One region of the Stenotrophomonas sp. GQ19 genome, then DNA from elsewhere that is predicted to be linked to it. Evidence: predicted binding sites of a transcription regulator. Region 1 holds the regulator's gene; each other region holds the start of a gene.
What was found. Region 1 encodes FliA, which starts transcription of late flagellar genes. Its sites were predicted from a motif close to TAAAGTTTNNCNNNCNNNGGCCGATAA; they were not measured.

Region 1 (3,274 bases):
TGGTGCTGAGCAAGCTGGACGAAACCGGCCGCTTCGGCACCGCCCTGTCGGTGGCCGTGGACCACCGCCTGCCGATCACCTGGGTCACCGATGGCCAGGACGTTCCCGAAGACCTGCACCGGGCCAGTGCCGCCAATCTTGTACTTCGCCTTGAAGATTTGCGCCGCGCGGCCGATATGCCCTGCAACCCGGAGTTGAACCATGCCGTCGCGTGAGTACGCCAAGCTGACCAAGACCTTCCCGTTGTCTGCCACCCGCAGCCAGCCGCTGGGCCCTGTGCGCACCATCGCCGTCACCGGCGGCAAGGGCGGCGTGGGCAAAACCAACGTGTCGGCCAACCTGGCCGTGGCGCTCGCCGACATGGGCAAGCGCACGCTGCTGCTGGACGCCGACCTGGGCCTGGCCAACATCGATGTGATCCTGGGCCTGCAGCCCAAGCTGACCCTGGCCGACCTGGTCGCCGGGCGCTGCACCCTGGATGAAGTGATCATGGAAGGCCCCGGTGGCGTGCTGGTGGTCCCGGCCGCATCGGGTCGCCGGCACATGGCCGAACTGCAGCCGGCCGAGCACGTGGGCCTGGTCAACGTGTTCTCCGAACTGGAGCGCGAGCTGGACTTCATGGTGGTGGACACCGCCGCCGGCATCACCGACGGCGTGCTGACCTTCTGCCAGGCCGCCCAGGACACCGTGGTGGTGGTCTGCGACGAGCCGGCCTCGATCACCGACGCCTATGCCCTGATCAAGGTGCTCTCGCGGGAACGCGGCGTGGACCGCATCCAGGTGGTGGCCAACATGGTGCGCGACCCCAACGAGGGCCGCGTGCTGTACGAAAAGCTGACCCGGGTCTGCGAGAAGTTCCTGGCCGATGTGTCGCTGAACTACCTCGGCTGCGTGCCGCAGGATGACTGGCTGCGCCTGTCGGTGCAGCGCCAGCAGCCGGTGGTCAAGGCCTACCCGTCCAGCCCGGCCGCCCAGGCGATCACCGAAATCGCCCGCCGCACCGCCCGCTGGCAGGCCCCGACCGAGCCGCGTGGTGGGGTCGAATTCTTCCTGGAACGCATCCTCAAGCAACGCGGGGTGACCGCATGAAAGGCGCCGCACAATACAAAGAGGTGCAACGCACCGCCGCCAACGAATGCATTGCCCAGCATTCGGACCTGGTGCGCCGCATCGCCCACCACCTGGCCGCGCGCCTGCCGGCCAGCGTGGAAGTGGATGACCTGATCCAGGCCGGCATGATGGGCCTGATCGAAGCCTCGCGCAGCTACGACGCCGACCAGGGCGCCTCGTTCGAAACCTATGCCTCGATCCGCATCCGCGGCTCGATGATCGACGAGATCCGCCGGGGCGACTGGGTACCGCGTTCGGTGCACCGCCGCGCCCGCGACGCCGCGTCCACCATCCGCCGCCTGGAGCAGAGCACCGGCCGTGCCGCCAGCGCCACCGAAGTGGCCGCCGCCATGGACATGCCGCTGCCGGACTACCTGCGCCTGATGGAAGACGCCGCACGCGGCCAGGTGCTGAGCCTGGAATCGCGGATCGAGGACCAGGGCGAGCTGGACACCGTCGCCCAGGGTGGCCCGACCCCGCAGCAGGTGCTGGAGCGTGGCGAATTCGGCCGCGAACTGGGCAATGCGATCGGCCTGCTGCCCGAACGCGAACAGCTGGTGCTGTCGCTGTACTACGAGCAGGAACTGAACCTGAAAGAGATCGGCGCCGTGCTGGGCGTCAGCGAGTCACGCGTGTGCCAGATCCACGGCCAGGCCGTGCTGCGCCTGCGGGGCCGATTGAAGATCTTCGAGGCGGCCGACGCCGGCCTCGCGAACACTTGATACCGAGGAAAGTGCTTTGAACAAGAACATGCGTATCCTGATCGTCGACGATTTCTCGACCATGCGTCGTATCGTCAAGAACCTGCTGGGCGATCTGGGCTTCACCAATACGGCCGAAGCCGAGGACGGGCATGCCGCGCTGTCGCTGCTGCAGAGCCAGCCGTTCGATTTCGTGGTCACCGACTGGAACATGCCGGTGATGACCGGCATCGACCTGCTCAAGGCGATCCGCGCCGACGCCAAGCTGAAGACCCTGCCGGTGCTGATGGTGACCGCCGAAGCCAAGCGCGAACAGATCATCGAAGCGGCCCAGTGCGGCGTCAACGGCTACATCATCAAGCCGTTCACCGCGCAGACCCTGGAAGAAAAGCTCGGCAAGATCTTCGAACGCCTGGCAGCGAGCGCCTGATGGAAACCCTTCGCGACAAATCCGCGCTGGTCCAGCGCCTGCAGGACGCCCTGGCTGCGCTGGAAAGCGGCGATGAAGCCGGCTGGCGCCGGGAAATCGACGCGCTGGCTGCCTTGCGTACCCAGCCGATGATGGCCGGCCTGAACCGGCTCGCCCGCGAACTTGGCCAGGCCCTGGGCGAACTGCCCAGCCTGCCCAGCGAAGCCGGCGAGCTGGACGATGCCTGCGCGCGCCTGGACCACGTGGTGACGATGACCGAACAGGCCACCCACCGCACCCTGGACCTGGCCGAGGAATGCCGGGCGCTGACCGAACAGCTGCGTGCCAACGGCCTCACCGCCGACCAGGACCAGCAGCTGGACCGGATCCGCCACAACCTCACCGAGATCGCCCTTACCCAGAGCTACCAGGACCTCACCGGGCAGATCATCCGCCGCGTGGTGGGGATCGTGCGTCGCGTGCATGAAGGGTTTGGCGCACTCGGCCTGCCGCCGCAGGACGACACCGCGCACAAGCGTGACAACGGCCTGGCCGGCCCGGCCGTGAGTGGCCTGGACCGTCACCAGGTTTCACAGGTGGATGCTGACGACCTGCTTTCGGATTTGGGGCTGTAACACCATGAGCGCTGTTCCAGACGATATTGCCGCCGATTTCATCCTCGAGGCCCAGGAAATCCTGGACCGCCTTGGCGAACAGCTGGTGTCGCTGGAGCAGTCGCCCCAGGACAGTGACCAGCTCAATGCGGTGTTCCGTGGCTTCCACACGCTCAAGGGCGGTGCCGGCTTCCTCGGCATCCAGGCCATGGTCGAGTTGTGCCATGCCGCCGAGGAAACCCTGGGCATGGCCCGCTCCGGCAAGGCCACCCTGCAGGCCCACCACTTCGACGCCGCCCAGCAATCGCTGGATTACCTGCAGTCGATGCTGGATTCGGTCTCGGCCGGTACCGAGCCGGGCTACGCGCCGCCGGAACTGATCGCACAGTTCGACGTCAACGGCCCGGCCACCCCGGCCGCTGCCGTTACGCCGGCCACCG
Region 2 (3,274 bases), on a different contig from region 1:
CCGCAGACGATCTTGCACTTCAACCGCGCCAGGGTCTGCGGGTTGATCGCCCCTTCCAGCGCGCACGGGGCGAACACATCGGCGTTGACGTCGTAGATGTCGTCCGGCTTCACGGCCTCGGCGCCGTATTCGGTGACCGCACGTTCGACCCGCGCGCTGTCCAGGTCGGTGACAAACAGCTTGGCGCCCCGGTCGCGCAGCAGCTTCACCAGCTCCATGCCGATGTGGCCCAGGCCCTGCACCGCGATGCTGGTCTTGCCCACTTCTTCATGGCCCAGCTTGTGCTGCATCGAGGCCATCAGCGCCTGCAGCGCGCCATAGGCGGTGAACGGGGCCGGGTCGCCGGAGCCGCCATGGACCTGGTGTACGCCGGTGACGTACTCGCTTTCCAGGTAGATGTTCTCCATGTCGTTGACATCGGTGCCCACGTCCTCGGCGGTGATGTAGCGCCCGCCGAGCGAGTCGACGTAGCGGCCGAACGCGCGGAACAGCACCTCGCTCTTGTCCTGGCGCGGGTCGCCGATGATCACCGCCTTGCCGCCACCCACGTTCAGCCCGGCCAGGGCGTTCTTGTAGGTCATGGTGCGGCTCAGGCGCAGCGCGTCGGCCAGCGCATCATCGGTGCTGGCGTACGGGCGCATGCGCACGCCACCCAGGGCAGGGCCCAGGGTGGTGTTGTGGATGGCGATGATCGCCCTCAGGCCGGCATCGCGGTTGTGGCAGAACACCACTTGTTCGTGACCGGAAGTTTCGAGGGTTTCAAATAACATGGTGGCTCCGATGGGGCGAACGGCTGGGAACAGCGTCGAACGCACCAGCAAAAGGTGGGTTGTAAAACAAAAAAAGCGACTTCGTCGGATCGGGGGACGGGTCGCGCGGCGCCATTCTAGTGCATTCCGCCGGAGGGTGTTGTCAGGGCTTGCCCCGACCCCGCGACAGGCATCGGCCCCGGTTGCGACGGCACGGGCCATTAAAGTTGCTGAAGATGGCGCCGATGCCGTGGCAACGGTGCGCAGTACCAGCAATGCCAGGACGGACGACGTGGGTGCAGTGACAACACAGAAGCAGTGCCGCCCAAGGCGGCCGCGCGGATGGACATGAACGTGATCGTGGCGGCGGGGCTGGCGGGAGCGGTCGCGTTGGGCGTGGCGGTGACCTGGCAGCGCAGGTGGCGCGCCTCCGCGCCGGCGGGGGCCGCGCGTGCGCCCGTGACGCTACCGACTGCGCAGCCCGGCACTGTCACCGATACTGCCCCCGCCGAGGCGCTGCAGGCGGGCCTGCACGCATTGGCGCTGGTGCGGCGCAGTGGCGACACCGCCGCCGACGACCGGCACCACGATGGCGCGCTGCACGCGGCGGTGGTGGCGGCACTGGAGCAGCGCGACTGGTCGGCCCGGCAGCTGCCCCGGCGCCCGCAACTGCTGCCGCAGTTGATCCAGACGGTCAACGACAGCGACGCTTCGGCCCGCGCGATGGCCGCCATCATCGGCCAGGACCCGGTGTTGACCGGCAACCTGCTGCGCATTGCCAACAGCCCGGTGTACCGCCTGCAGTCCAAGCCGGTGGACAGCCTGCAGCGGGCGGTGACGCTGGTGGGTACCGAGGGTATCCGCCAGATCATCAGCGCGGTGCTCGTGCAGCCGGTGATGCAGGTGCACTGCGAGGCCTTCCCGCAGTTCGGCACGGTGATCTGGGAGCACGCGCTGCTTGCCTCGCGCGCGGCGGCCGATCATGCGCGGCTGGTGACCCATGAAGACGCGTTCGCCGCGCAGTGGCTGGGGCTGACCCAAGGCCTGGGCGCGGCGTTGGTGATGCGGCAGTTGCTGGACGCCTGCGCCGCGCAGGACGGGGCGCTGCCATCGCGCGCGCTGGCCATGCAGTTGCTGGATGCCTGGACCTTGCCCGTGGCCGGGCGCATCGCGGCGGCCTGGGAACTGCCGGGTGCGGTGCACGAAGCGCTGCTGCGCGACGCCGGCACGGCCGAGGGAGGATTGTCGGCCAGCCTGCGCTTCGCGCGGGCGGCGGCCGCCGCCAGCCTGCTGTGCCGGCATGGCCGGATCGGCCAGGCCCAGGCGCTGGCCATCCTGGAACAGCAGCACGGCACCCCGCCGCACGCGCTGCAGTGGATCTGGCGGCGCCTGCATGGGCGCGCGGTGGAAACCCTGGACGCCGACGAGGCGGAGGCCTGAGGGCAGGGCGGGGCGCAGACGGCGTCTGCCGCCAGCGCCGGGTTACAGCTGTGATTCCAGCGGCAGCCAGCTGATGGCGCGTGCGCTGGCCCGCAGCCAGAACGAGGTGTCCGGTTCCCGATCGAGCAGTACCGGTGGCTGGGCGGCCCGATCCAGCCAGCGCACCCGGTCCTGTGCGTCCAGCGTTACCCAGTAGCTCTGCGCCGGGTCGGCCAGGCGCAGGTACTCGGCACGCAGTTGCGCGCCCAGCACCGCATCGTCGAACAGCACGCCCATCTCGGTGTTGAGGTAGGCCGAGCGTGGGTCGAGGTTGAACGAGCCGACGAAACCGCGCCGGTCATCCAGCAGGAAGGCCTTGGTGTGCAGGCTGGCCCCGCTGCTGCCGAACAGGCCGCTGCGGTCGCCATAGCCGTGCGCCTTCAGTTCGTAAAGGTGCACGCCACTGCGCAGCAGGGGCGCCCGGTAGTGCATGTAGCCCCCGTGCACGGCGGCGACGTCGTTGGCCGCCAGCGAGTTGGTCACCACCCCGACCACGGCGCCGCGCTTGACCATGGCGCCCATGCCGTCGGTGCCTTCCTCGCCGGGCACGAAGTACGGCGAGATCATCAGCGCCTTGTGGCGGGTGGCCTGCATCTCGCTGACCAGCCGGGTGACCAGCCAGTTCGACGTGTCATCGCGGCGGTGCTTCATGGCCGGGTCGGAGACGATCTCCACGTTCGGTGACCAGTGCAGCTCGACCGCGTCGCGGTAGTACGAGCGCGCCGACTGCGATTGCTGGACACGGCGCAGGTACGGCTGGGCGACATCGCGCCTGGCTTCGTTCTCGGATTCGCGCACCAGCAGGCGCAGCTGGGCCGGGGTGTGGAAGGCCAGCGCGGCGATTGGAACGGCGGTTTCGCTGTTCCAGTACTCGTCAAAAATACGGTTGGCCTGGTCTACCGCATGACCGGCAACCAGCAGGTCCAGATCGCGGAAGTTCACATCCGACCGCGCGCTGAAATACTCTTCGCCGATGTTGCGGCCGCCGACGATGGCCACGCGACCATCGGCGATCCATGCCTTGTTGTGCATACGATGGTTGACGC
Region 3 (3,274 bases), 500 kb from region 1:
AGGCCGATGCCGATGGCCGCGTGCCCACCGTCTTTGAAGCGCTCACCGCGCACGCCACGCAGGGCACCTGGTCGCACCAGTGGACGTACGTGCGCAAGGACGGCGAGCGCCGCCAGGTGCGGCTGTCGATCAGCCCGCTGGACGCCAGCGGTGGTCACCGGATCGGCTACGTCGGCATGGCGGTGGACATCACCCCGCTGCTGGAAGTCCGCGAGCAGGCGTACCTGGCGGCCGAAAAATTCGCCGGTGCGTTCTCTTCGGCCGCGCTCGGCATGGCGCTGGTGTCGCTGGAAGGGCGCTGGCTGGATGTCAACGACGCGCTGTGCGGCATCCTCGGCTACACGCGCGCCGAGCTGCTGGCAGTGGACTTCCAGACGCTCACCCATGCAGACGATCTCAACACCGACCTGGCCCTGGTCGCCGACCTGCTCAACGGGCGGCGCGACCACTACCACATGGACAAGCGGTACCTGGGCAAGCGCGGCAACATCGTGTGGGGCCGGCTGTCGGTGTCGCTGGTGCGCTCCGAACACGGCGAGCCGCTGCACTTCGTGTCGCAGATCCAGGACGTCACCGCCCAGCGCCAGAGCAGCCTGCAGCTGCGCGAATCCGAGCAGCGCACGCGCATCACCCTGGATGCGGTGGCCGACATGGTGCTCACCCTGGATCTGCACGGGCTGATCCAGTACGCCAACGCCGCGGCTACCCGCGCGCTGGCCGGGGAGGGCGCCGCGCCCCTTACCGGCGGCCAGATCCAGGACGTGATGGAGCTGACCACCGAATACGCGCCCCGCTCGCCGCTGGACATCGCCGTGCTGCTCGACCCGGAGAGCAACGCGGTGGACCTGCATTCGGACCTGCTGCTGTCGGTGGGCGCGCAGCTGCTGCCGGTGGATCTCACCCGTGCCTGGCTGCGCGCCGAGGACGGCCAGGTCAGTGGCGCGGTCTGGGTGATCCGCGATGTGACCCAGCAACGCGCCCGCCAGCGCGAAGCGCGCCACCTGGCCGAGGTCGACCCGCTGACCGAGCTGAGCAACCGCCGCGGGTTCGAAGCCCATCTGCAGCAGGCCATCACCCGGGTCGCGCGGACCGGGCAGTCGGCCTCGCTGATGTTCATCGACCTGGACAACTTCAAGCCGGTCAACGACAGCCATGGCCACCTGGCCGGCGATGCCATGCTCTGGGCGGTGGCCAATGTGCTGCGCCACGGCGTGCGCGATTCGGACATCGTGGCGCGGCTGGGCGGCGACGAATTCGCCGTGATCCTGGCCGGTTGCTCGCTCAAGCGCGCCCGGCGCATCGCCAGCGACCTGCTGGACGGCGTTCGCACGCTGACCATTCCCTGGGACCTGCAGCGGCTCAGCGTCGGCGCCAGCATCGGCATCGCCGCGATCGGCGGCAGCATGAGCGTGGACGACGCGGTGGCCGCGGCCGATGCGCAGTGCTACCTGGCCAAGGCGGCAGGCAAGAACAATGTGCAGGTGGAGACGCCGACCATGGAAGGGCTGGACCCGCTGGACGCGGGTGAGACCAGTGAGGGCGGGGAAGGCTGAACCTGTTGGCATCCGGCCTTCGGCAGCCCTTCGGGCCGCTAAAGCTTCGGCGGGCCGGGTCGATACCGTCTAAGGCAACGCGACCAAGGCGGGGCCACGTTGGACATTGGCTGCGCTCCCTTTGCGGCCCCGATCGCGTGACTTTGCAACATGCCGTCTGCACGCCGCAGTACCGCCGTTGTATTAGCCGCTGGAGCGACGTCCTGCACTGCGGACGTCTGCGCAAGTCCCCAAGCCAATGATGTGCCGGCGGGTTGCTCCCCGTCGGATCCCAATCGCCAACGGGCACCGAGGATCACGATGATGCTTACTTCAGGTATGCACGCGCATGTGCAAGGACGTACCGACGCCGCTGCCAGCCACTCGTTGTGGCAGGCCCTGAAAGCCAGCGTCACCGCCACGGGCCACGCACGCCAGGCCGCCAACGTGGCCGCGCAGCGCCGCCAGTGCGAGCTGGAAGCCCAGGTGGCTGCATTGCACCGGGTGCAGGCGGTGATCGAATTCGATCTGGACGGCACCATCCTGCAGGCCAACGACAACTTCCTGCAGGCCGTGGGCTACCGGCTCGATGAAATCCAGGGCCGGCACCATGCCATGTTCGTCGAACCGGCCCTTGCCCAAGGCCAGGAGTACCGCGACTTCTGGGCGCGGCTCGGGCGCGGTGAATTCGACGCCGGCCAATACCGGCGGCTGGGCAAGGGCGGCCGCGAGATCTGGATCCAGGCCTCCTACAACCCGGTGCTGGACGGCAACGGGCATCCCTACAAGGTGGTGAAATTCGCCACCGACATCACCGCGCAGATGCAGCAGGCCGCCGATGTGTCCGGCCAGCTGGCGGCGATCAACAAATCGCAGGCGGTCATCGAATTCAGCCTGGACGGCCGCATCCTGTCGGCCAACGACAACTTCCTGGCGACCACCGGCTACACACTGGACGAAGTACGTGGCCAGCACCACGCCATGTTCGTCGAGCCCGAGCACCGCCAGAGCCCGGACTACGCCCGGTTCTGGGAAAAGCTGGGCCGCGGCGAGTACGACGCCGGCCAGTACCGGCGCTTTGGCAAGGGCGGCCGCGAGGTGTGGATCCAGGCGTCGTACAACCCGATCCTGGACATGAACGGCCGCCCGTTCAAAGTGGTCAAGTACGCCACCGACATCACCGCCCAGGTGCGTGACAGCCTGGCCATGCAGCACGCCGTGGCGCAGACCCGCGAGGTGGTGGCCGCGGCCAAGGGCGGTGACCTCACCGGGCATATCGCCACCGAGGACAAGAACGGCCCGATCGCCGAGCTGTGCGAAGGCATCAATGCGCTGGTAGAGGCGATGGCCTCGATCATCGCGCAGATCAAGTTCGCCGCCGACACCATCGCGGTGGGCGCCAGCGAGATCGCCGAAGGCAACAGCGACCTGTCGGTGCGTACCGAGCAGCAGGCCGCATCGCTGGAAGAAACCGCGGTCTCGATGAAGGGCCTCACTGCCACCGTGCAGCAGACCGCCACCAACGCCCGCCAGGCCAGCGAGCTGGCGAGCGGCGCGGTGGACGTGGCCGCGCAGGGCGGCCATGTCGTGCATGAAGTGGTGTGCACGATGGCGCTGATCAACGAATCGTCGCGTCGGATCGTCGACATCATCGGTGTCATCGACGGCATCGCCTTCCAGACCAACATCCTGGCGCTCAACGCGGCGGTGGAAGCCGCGCGCGCCGGTGAGCACGGCCGCGG

Region 2: the regulator FliA is predicted to act here: its motif matches at 972-998, upstream of AC6CHL_RS04440 (HDOD domain-containing protein).
Region 3: the regulator FliA is predicted to act here: its motif matches at 1,593-1,619, upstream of AC6CHL_RS03330 (methyl-accepting chemotaxis protein).

What each region holds. Positions count from the first base shown of each region.
Region 1 covers NZ_JCAXES010000001.1:278,811-282,084, reverse strand. The annotation lists gene flhF (flagellar biosynthesis GTPase FlhF) at 1-215, shown strand, start outside; gene AC6CHL_RS01175 (MinD/ParA family ATP-binding protein) at 202-1,089, shown strand; gene AC6CHL_RS01170 (RNA polymerase sigma factor FliA) at 1,086-1,832, shown strand; gene cheY (chemotaxis response regulator CheY) at 1,849-2,241, shown strand; gene AC6CHL_RS01160 (protein phosphatase CheZ) at 2,241-2,855, shown strand; gene AC6CHL_RS01155 (chemotaxis protein CheA) at 2,860-3,274, shown strand, end outside.
Region 2 covers NZ_JCAXES010000002.1:57,695-60,968, reverse strand. The annotation lists gene AC6CHL_RS04445 (Glu/Leu/Phe/Val dehydrogenase dimerization domain-containing protein) at 1-770, opposite strand, end outside; gene AC6CHL_RS04440 (HDOD domain-containing protein) at 1,098-2,189, shown strand; gene AC6CHL_RS04435 (phospholipase D family protein) at 2,232-3,274, opposite strand, start outside.
Region 3 covers NZ_JCAXES010000001.1:779,087-782,360, reverse strand. The annotation lists gene AC6CHL_RS03335 (PAS domain S-box protein) at 1-1,553, shown strand, start outside; gene AC6CHL_RS03330 (methyl-accepting chemotaxis protein) at 1,857-3,274, shown strand, end outside.